3 regions of the Synergistes jonesii genome follow, and region 3 is predicted to be linked to each of the others. Evidence: riboswitches for the same ligand, from Rfam matches in the RefSeq annotation. Region 3 holds a riboswitch; each other region holds the start of a gene.
The links. A riboswitch is a leader RNA that binds a small molecule or an ion and turns the genes downstream of it on or off. The one in region 3 is predicted to bind cobalamin.

Region 1 (3,208 bases), on a different contig from region 3:
GCGGCGCTCTCGGCGAAGTTTGGCAGGCTGCCGCTGACGGAGACGATAGAGCCCGCGATAGAATGCGCGGAAAACGGTTTTCCCGTCTCTCCGACCGCGGCGCTGCTGTGGAAGAGGCGCATCGCCCTTATGAAGAAAGAGCTGCGCGGGGAAAAATTTTCTCATCTATTCGAGGCCTTCACTAACGACGGCGAGGCTCCGAAGGCCGGAGAGATATGGCGCTGCCGCGATCAGGCGCGGACGCTCGAAAAAATAGCCGCGACGGACGCCGAAGCGTTTTACCGCGGAGAGCTCGCCGAGAGGATAGACAAATTTTCACGGGAGAGCGGCGGCGCCCTCCGCGCCGACGACCTCGCCGCCTACGCGCCGGAATGGGTCGAACCGATATCGGTGAATTACAACGGCTGCGACGTCTGGGAGATGCCGCCAAACGGGCAGGGGATCACGGCGCTTATGGCGCTGAACGTTTTGAAAAGGCTGCGGCTCGGAGAGCGCGACTGCACGCGGAGCTATCATCTGCAGATAGAGGCGCTCAAGCTCGCCTTCGCGGAATCTCTCGCCGAGGTCGCGGACAGCAGCTTCATGCGCAAAAAAGTATCGGAGATGCTCTCAGAGGAATTCGCTGCGCGTCAGGCGGCGCGCGTCGACGAGAAGAGAGCCGGGCTCTTCACATCCAAAGGCGGCGCGTCCGGCGGCACGGTCTACCTCGCGACGGCGGATGGAGAGGGCAATATGGTCTCCATGATTCAAAGCAACTACATCGGCTTCGGCTCGGGGCTCTGCGTCCCCGGTACCGGCATCGCGCTGCACGGTCGCGGGAATAATTTTTCTTTAGACGCCGAGCACCCGAACTGCATCGCGCCGCGCAAAAAGCCCTATCACACGATAATCCCAGGCTTCATAACAAAGGGTGGCCGCGCCGTCGGCCCCTTCGGTGTGATGGGGGCGTTCATGCAGCCGCAGGGACACGTGCAGCTGATCGCTAACATGACGGACTTCGCGCTGAACCCCCAGGAAGCCCTCGACGCTCCGCGCTTCCAGTGGCTCTCGGGGAAAAAAGTCGCGCTCGAACAGGGCGTGCCCAACCATATACTCAAGGAGCTTGCCGATATGGGGCACGAGGTCAGGGTCGACGCCGACGGTACGTCGTACGGCCGCGGTCAGGCGATAATCCGCAGCGAGGGCGGCGCGCTCGCCGGAGCGACCGAGCCGAGGGCCGACGGATACGTCGCAGTTTTTTGAAATTTCGCAAAATGTTTTGCGCCGAAATAAATTGTTGACGAAATGGCGCAACTTAGCGTATGATTAACATAAATAAAAATATTGCTGCAGAAAACGGGAATCGGGTGAAAATCCTGAACGGCCCCGCCACTGTAAGCCGCGACGAGATCGCATTATGCCACTGGAATTTTCGGGAAGGCGCGATGGAGGATGAACGGCAAGCCAGGATACCATTCTGCACAAAGTTGCGGCAATTCCTGCGCGGGCGGGGGTTGCTCAGTGCGTTTGCAGCAACTTGATCGCAGCAACTGTTAAGACCGCCCGCGGGCGGTCTTTTTTTATGCCCGCGCAACTTTTAGGGAAGGGAAGCATTCGGATGAACGAAACAGAGGTGAAGACGAGCGGATTCCCGCCGGTCTCTTTCGAAGAGTTCGCGCCGCCCAGCAAGGAGGAATGGCAGGGCGAAGCGGTAACGGCCCTTAAGGGCGCGCCTTTCGAAAAACGCATGTACACCCGCACCTACGAAGGCATCACGCTGGAGCCGATCTACACGCGCGACGATCTCGAAAAGCTGCCGGGAGTCGACGGCCTGCCGGGCGAGGCGCCGTTTCTGCGCGGCACAAAGAGCGAGGGCTATATGGCGTCTCCCTGGGAGATAGCTCAGGGCTCGGCGAACGTTCTGCCGCGCGAAGCCAACGAAGCGGTGAAGCACGAGCTCAAGAAGGGCGCTACCGTGCTGAGTTTTGAGCTCGACAAATGTACGAGGCTCGGGCTCGACCCAGATAAGGATCTCTTCAAAGGAGATTACCGCGGGCTTTCGCTCTCGACGCTGAAAGACGCCGACGAAATGCTCGACGGACTCGACTTCACGAAGACTCCGCTGCAAATATACGCCGGAGCCTCGGCGGTCCCGCTGCTCGCGCTTACTGCGGCGCGCTCGCGCGCGCACGGAGAGAGAGAAAGGTTTAAAAGGGCGGCCGGCTGCATCGGCGCAGACCCGCTCGGGGAGCTTGCCGAGAACGGCGCTCTGCCGCTGCCGATCGACGAGCTCTACGACGAAATGGCCCTTGCGGCCAAATGGACGGAGAAGAACGCTCCTCAGCTGAAGACGCTGCTCGTTCGCGGCGACGCTTACCACAACGGCGGCGCTTCGGCGACGCAGGAGACGGGCTACGCGATGAGCGCGGCTATAGCTTACATCAGAGCGATGCAGCTCCGCGGCATAGAGCCCGAAAAGAGCATTCCGCAGATAAAATTCAGCTTCTCGCTCGGCACGAACTTCTTCATGGAGGTAGCGCGCCTGCGCGCTGCGAGGACGGTATGGGCGCAGGTAATCGAAGCGTTCGGCGTCGACGTGGAAAAGTACGGAAAGATCGACATCTTCGCCCGCACTTCGCGCTTTACGCCGACAGTCTACGACCCCTACGTCAACATCCTGCGCTCGACGACGCAGGCGTTTTCCGGCGCGGTCGGCGGAGTCGACGCGATGCAGGTGACCTGCTTCGACGACGCCGTGCGCCCAGGAGGCGAGATTTCGCAACGCGTAGCGAGAAACATTCAGATAATGCTCCAGACGGAGTTCGACATGCTTCAGCCGATAGACCCCTCCGGCGGTTCGTGGTACATCGAGCGCCTCACCTCTCAGTGCGCGAACGCTATACTCTCCGTGATACAGAAGGTCGAGAGCTACGGCGGCATGTACAGCGCGCTCAAAGCGGGCGGCGTGCAGGAGGATATAGAAAAAACTCTGAAGGAGCGCATGAAAAATCTCGCGACCCGCAAGGACCGCGCGGTCGGTACGAATATGTATCCGAACACGCTGGAGAAACCCCTGGAAATTTCTTCGCCGAGAGGGGAGGCCCTCTACGAAGAAAGGTCTAAGGCCGTAGCGGAGTTCCGCGAGATGGCCGACGGGAAACACGCGGCGGAATGCCTCAAAAAAATCATGCGGACGCTTGACGACGGCGACGAAGGCTTTGTCGACGCG
Region 2 (3,208 bases), on a different contig from region 3:
ACGCCTGCTCCGTGATGCCGGGAGTGCCGCTTTCGCCGGACTGCAACGTACAGGCGCAGCGCGGCGGTCAGGCGCTCCCTTTGCGGAGCGCGCTCACTGCGGAGGATTACGCGAACGGGATAATCGCCGGAGACCGCGTCACGCTTTCGCGCGCGATCACGGTAATCGAGAGCAACGCGCCGAAGCACTTTGAATTGGGACAGGAAATCATCCAGAGGATACTGCCCTACAGCGGCGGGGCGATGCGCGTAGGGGTGACGGGCGTACCGGGCGCAGGGAAAAGCACTTTCATTGAAGCGTTCGGGACGTATCTGACGAAAAACGGGCACAAAGTCGCTGTGCTCGCGGTAGACCCTTCGAGCTCGCTTACAAGGGGCAGCATACTCGGAGACAAGACGCGCATGGAGAACCTTGCGCGGCAGAAAAACGCTTTTATCAGACCCTCTCCCTCCGGCGGTTCGCTGGGCGGCGTCACGAGAAAAAGCCGCGAAACGATGCTGCTCTGCGAAGCTGCCGGCTACGACACGATACTTGTGGAAACGGTGGGGGTCGGGCAAAGCGAAACGATGGTGCGCCAGATGGTCGATTACTTTCTCGTCATCGTCATCACAGGCGCCGGCGACGAGCTTCAGGGCATAAAAAAGGGAATAATCGAGCTGGCTGACAGCATACTCGTCAACAAAGCCGACGGCGACAACAAAATGAAGGCCCTGATGGCGCGCGCCGATTACGAGCAGATACTCCACTATCTGCGCCAGCCTACCGAAGGCTGGAAGACGAAGGCATACACCTGTTCGTCGATCACCGGCGAAGGTATACCGGAGATGTGGAGCGTAATAGAAGATTTCCGTGAGAACGTCACGAAGTCGGGAATCTTCATAAAGCGGCGCAAAGAACAAACAATCGAATGGGTCCGCGCGATGGCCGGCGAATATCTTCAAAACAGGATAGCCCGCTGCGCGGAGCTCACAAAATGCAGGGAAGAGATAGAAAGGAGAGTGATCGAGGGGGCAATTACTCCGACGTCTGCGGCCAAAGCGCTGACGGCGTCAATGGAAAGGCTGCTCTTCACAAACGCACGCGAAACATAACGGACTGAAAAACCACACACACTGTCAAATCCAAGGCGGCGCGCGTCGGTCCGCACAACCGGCGCGCCGCGGCCGAGGAAAAGCTTATAAGGTTTTATTATTTTTTATTTTTGCGGCACAACGGCGGCCGAAGCACAATTCCTGCGCGGAAGGCCGCGGTAGAACAAGCTATCTTGGCGGGATAGCGCAGTATCCCGCCTTCTTGGATAGAGCCGTCTCTCCTTAAGCGCTCCGCCGGCTTCGTCAGCCGGCGGAGCGCTTCCATTTCATAAACGTCCCGCTCCTTCCCCCGGCTTGCATCAGCGGCGTCGCGCCATTTGACAAATAACGGGGGCAATGATATTTTTTATACTGTAAAAGTTGAATATTTTCTGCGGAGTATGGGAATCCGGTCAAAAGCCGGAACGGCCCCTGCCGCCGTGATCGGGACGAAAGCGCATAATGCCATTGCATACAGCGAGAAGGCGCGCGATTAGGATGAACGTAAGTCGGAAAACCTGCTGCGGAGAACTTGGCTTTAGCGCGCAGGAGGTGCGGGGCAGCGGCTGACCGTGAGAACGATACGCGGGAGACGATGCGAAATCCTCCCGCGTATATTTATTCACGGAGGTCGTTCTCTTGCGACACAAAGCGCGCGTCATTTCATTTTTCATCGCCTTATCGCTTATCTGCACGGCTCCGCCTTACGCCGGCGAGGGCGCGGCTGAAGAGATTCAGCTGCCGGAGGAAGAGGTGACGGCGGCGGCGGAAGAAGACGCATCTCTCTTATCCCCCGGCACTGTCTCCGTGGTCAGGCCCGAAGAGATGGAGGGCGAGCACAAAAACCTGCCGGAGCTGTTGAAAGAAGTTCCCGGCCTTCACGTCGTCGAGAGCAAGGGGCGCGGCGCCTACACTGTCGCGTCGGTGCGCGGCAGCACCGCCGCCGAGGTCTCCGTCTTCGTCGACGGGGTCCTGATGAATTTAGGCGGGGAATCTGCAGTAGACCTCTCGGCGATTCCCACGGCGAACGTCGAGAGGATAGAAATCTATCGCGGCTATGTCCCGGCGCGCTTCGCCGGAGCGTCGATGGGCGGCGTGATAAACATCATAACGAAGACGCCCGACAAGGCCGGCGGAGCCCTCTCACTGGGCGCGGGCTCCTACGGCAAATTCAATACGAGCCTCTCCTACGCTATGCCGCTCGGCGGCGGCTCTTTCTTTATCGGGGCGAATTACGAGCGCTCGGACGGCGACTTCGAATACACGAACGACAACAATACCCCCTACACGCCGGAGGATGATTACAGGGCGAAGCGCCAGAACAACGGCTATAAAAATTCCGACGTCCTGCTCAAATGGAAAAACGACGACTGGTCGGCGCGCTTCGGCTGGAAGCGCAGCGACCGCGACCTTCCGTACGCCGCGCCCGGCGCGGACAGGGACGACAGCCCACAGGGCGCGCAGCTCGACACGAAACAGACCGACTTCTCGATCTCGCGCCGTTTCAAAAGCGGCGCCGTCGACTGGGGGATAAAGGCCGAATATCTGCATCAGAATAAAAAGTACGACGACGAGGAGAACGTCCTTGGAGGCTGGGGCGAGCAGCACAACGAGTACGCGACGGACAGGTATGGATTTGCGATAGACGGCGCGTGGCGGCTCGGAGAAAACCACCTCGTCGAATTCTTAGCAGATTATTCAAAAGAAAAGCTGAGGGCGGAGGGAGACATCGTCACGACCTTCGGCGGGACTTCCGATTTCCGCAGAGAGGCGGCCGACGTGCAGCTGCAGGACACTATAAGCCTCAGCAAAGACGGCACTCTGACCTTCACGCCCATCGTACGCTGGAACATGTGGGGCGGCGACGGCGAATTTTCCTTCGGCGCGGCCCTCTCCAAGGAGCTGCCGCGCGGCTGGACGATCAGGGCCTCGGGCGGCAGCTACAACAGGGCCCCCAACCTCTACGAGCTCTACGGCGACGGCGCCTTCGTCAGACCGAACGAAAATCTCGGCTGGGAGGACGGCAGCCAGTGGGACCTCGGCGTATCTTGGAAGGGAAAGCTCGCGGGCGCCGACGCCTCCGCTTCGCTGACCTACTTCGGACGCCGTTCGAACGACCTCATCGAATTCGTCATGAC
Region 3 (3,208 bases):
GGAACGTCACGCCGGCGGAGAGTATCGCGTTCATGACGACGCCGGCGAGAACGATGCTGGACGCGCCTCCTCCGCTGCGCGCGGCTATGAGGCTGACGAGCCACAGCGAGGACATCGCGCCTAAAAAAGCCATCGGCACCACCGCATACGAGTCGAGAAAAAAGCCGAGCGCGCCTCCGAACGCCGCACCCGCCGCAATCCCGAGCGTATAGGGCTCTGCGAGCGCGTTAGTAAGCAACCCCTGGAGCACCGCTCCGGACGCGGCGAGAAGCCCGCCGCAGCCGACGGCGGCAAAAAAGCGGGGCAGCCGGATGCTCCTTACGACAAGAGCCTCCGGCGACGCGCCCATGCTTTCGTCCAAAAAGGGATTCAACAGCGCCGCGACGCGGGCGGCCGGTATGTCCCATTCGCCCGCGCCGAGCCTCCAAAGCGCGGAGATAAAGAGCAGCAGGCAGAGCAGCGCCGCCAACCGCAGGCGCTTGCCGCTGAGTTTTCCCCTGTGCCTCGAAAGCTCTTCGGCGTCGGTCATTTTTATTTCATCATATCCTTTATCTTTGCTACGAAGAGCTTCGCTATCCCTTCATCCTCCCCGAGCCCGACCAAGTGTGCCTTGATATCCTTGTAGCCGGCACCCTTCAGCTGGTTGTACCATGACTCGGGGTCATCCCTGCCGGCGAGGTCGTTGTTAGCGTGATCGCCCGCAACGATCATGAGAGGCGAAATAACGAGCGACTTTACGGCTGTGTTGTGTTTGAGGCGCGCGACGACGTCTTCGATCATCGGCGCCGCTTCTACTGTGCCGAGCGTGAAGCGCCCGGGGGCCTTCTTATCGAGCGAGAGCTGAAGCTGGCTGTACATGGCGTTTGCCGCGTGATGCGGCGTGCCGTGCCCCATAAGGACGATCTCCGTCCCGGCGTTCGCGAGATCCTTCGCGAAGCGCTTTACAAGGATATCGGCCATCGCGTCGCAGTCGTCGGCTGACGAGAGATAGGGGCGCGCGAGCTTCAGCTCCCTGAATTCGTACTTTCCCTTTATCGCCGCGAAGCCGTTAACCACGCCCGAAATGTCGTCGTACTCTTCCCCGGGTATGATATGCGTCGGCATCACGTATACGTGGGTGAAACCTTCGTCGTTCATCTGAGCGAGGGCCGACGTCGGCGTCGGGATATTGACCTTCTGCTCCTTGGCTATCTTATTACGGATGATGTTCGACGTATAGGCGAGGCGCACCTCCGTCCCCGGGAAGGCCGCCTTAGCGGAATTGACGAGGTTGTCGATCGCCTTTCTCGCATCCGGCATCGAGGTGCCGAAGGCGACGATCAGGACGCCCTTTTTGTCCGGCTTGTCCTTCGGCGCGCCGGCGTAGGCGACGCCTGACATTACGAGTGTAAACGTTACGAGCGCTATTACAAATGATTTCACGATTCTTTACCGTCCTTTCAAAACCTATCCGGAAAAAGTTCCGGAGCCCATAAAAAAAGACCCGGAAGCGATCCCCCGTGTCCTTACCGTGTCTGCCGGCAGCAGGCCCATAAACTCCGAGCCTGCTGTGAAGACGTTCGCCCGCGCAAACGGATCCCCCCTTGAGCTCTCACAGGCAGGTTTCCTGGCTTCCCTTCATCCTAATCGCGAGCCTTCCCGGAAAAATCCAGTGGCATCCTTTCGCTTTCGTCCGAGCTACAGTGGCGGGGCCGCACCGGCATAGAAAATACGCACCGGTTTCCCTTCCCCTGAGAGACAATATTTTATTGTTTCCGTAATTATAGCAGAATGCCGCCGACATAACATATAATTCAGCGGCTTTCAGCGGTTTTCTCAAGTATTTTTCGGCCAGCGCCGCGCAAAAGGAACTCCCGGCTTAGCCTGGAGTTTTATTCAGGCAAACAGATATCAGGCGGCGCGCGGCCGCCTGATAACAAATAGGCGTACACGACAACTGGGCCGACCCACCCATGCCGGACGCGCCGCTCAAAAAAATCCGGCCCTTAAAAGACACCCGCGCTACAGCTTCATCTTCGTGCCGATTCCCATTTCGAGGGCGCGCGAAAGAATCGCTTGACCCATTGCTATGTCGTTCGTGGAAATTCCTATGTTGCTGCAGACTATCAATTCGCCGCGCTTCGCGCGCCCCTCCTTCAGTCCGGCAAGCATCTCGCCCGTCTCGCAGAAAATTTTCGGCAGCCCGTCGGGGAAGTAGCCCATTTCATTGAAGAGCTCGTGCTCGTCGGAGCTGTCGACGATATACTTGTCCGCCTCAAGCGCGATCGACGGTTCCCAGAAAGTGTTGAGGTCGCACGGCAGAATCGTCTGCCCCTTCCGTACCCATTCCTTTTTCGCGATAGCCATCGGCTTGCGCACGATGAACGTCGCAGAGCTCAGCACCTCACAGCTCTTGACGGCCTCCTCAACGCTCTTCGCCTTGACTATCGGCACGCCGACCTCGCCGCGCACCTGCGCCATCAGCCGGTCCATGCACTCCGGATATTTGTCGTAGATATATATGCGCTCAAGCTTCTTCAGCGTCTTCGCGACGAAGCGGACGTGCCCGACACCCTGCACGCCGCAGCCGAACATGCCGAAGGTCTTTGCATCCGGATGCAGCGCGGCGGCCGCGAGCGCCGTGACGGCCGGGGTCCTCATCGCGGTCAGCCACGTACAGTCCATAACGGCGACCGGCACGCCCGTCATCACGTCGTTCATTATCTGCAGCCCCGTAGTCTGCGGCAGCTCATATTCTCGCGGGTTGCGTGGGAAGCACTCTATCCATTTCATACCGCAGGCCGTTTTGCCGGGGACGTAGGCCGGCATCGCATGGAAAAATACGTCCTCGAAGGGATGTATTCCTATCTTTGCCGGCATCTCGTACTCTTTCTTCCCGTGCGCTGTCATCGCGTCCTTCACTATAGCGAGCGTTTCCTCGACGCTCGGCCCCGCCTTGATGCATTCAGATCTTGTTAACCAAAGTATCTCCTTCCCAAGGTCGAGCTTTGTCTTCAGATAAGCGTGCTCCTTCTTAAACGCCTTCAGCTGTGCTTCATTCGCGGTGTACATGCCCAAGCCCCCTGTCCGTTCCGCTTCTGTTCTAAGCCCAAAAAACTATAATTGAAATATTTATTTTAAAAACCCTATACTTCAATTATTATATTAACATTCAAGCGAATGTTCAAGTATATTTTAACATTATAATCTGTTACAGTATATATTTATA

Region 1: it holds a riboswitch for cobalamin, as region 3 does, so the genes downstream of both, EH55_RS10250 (methylmalonyl-CoA mutase family protein) here and EH55_RS12365 (sirohydrochlorin cobaltochelatase) in region 3, are expected to answer to the same signal.
Region 2: it holds a riboswitch for cobalamin, as region 3 does, so the genes downstream of both, EH55_RS10265 (TonB-dependent receptor plug domain-containing protein) here and EH55_RS12365 (sirohydrochlorin cobaltochelatase) in region 3, are expected to answer to the same signal.

What each region holds. Positions count from the first base shown of each region.
Region 1 is NZ_JMKI01000038.1:36,606-39,813, forward strand. It holds gene EH55_RS10240 (gamma-glutamyltransferase family protein) at 1-1,242, shown strand, start outside; cobalamin riboswitch at 1,281-1,478, shown strand; gene EH55_RS10250 (methylmalonyl-CoA mutase family protein) at 1,598-3,208, shown strand, end outside.
Region 2 is NZ_JMKI01000038.1:42,675-45,882, forward strand. It holds gene meaB (methylmalonyl Co-A mutase-associated GTPase MeaB) at 1-1,091, shown strand, start outside; cobalamin riboswitch at 1,426-1,610, shown strand; gene EH55_RS10265 (TonB-dependent receptor plug domain-containing protein) at 1,710-3,208, shown strand, end outside.
Region 3 is NZ_JMKI01000054.1:4,000-7,207, reverse strand. It holds gene EH55_RS12370 (FecCD family ABC transporter permease) at 1-529, opposite strand, end outside; gene EH55_RS12365 (sirohydrochlorin cobaltochelatase) at 532-1,422, opposite strand; cobalamin riboswitch at 1,580-1,793, opposite strand; gene EH55_RS12360 (ornithine cyclodeaminase family protein) at 2,002-3,051, opposite strand.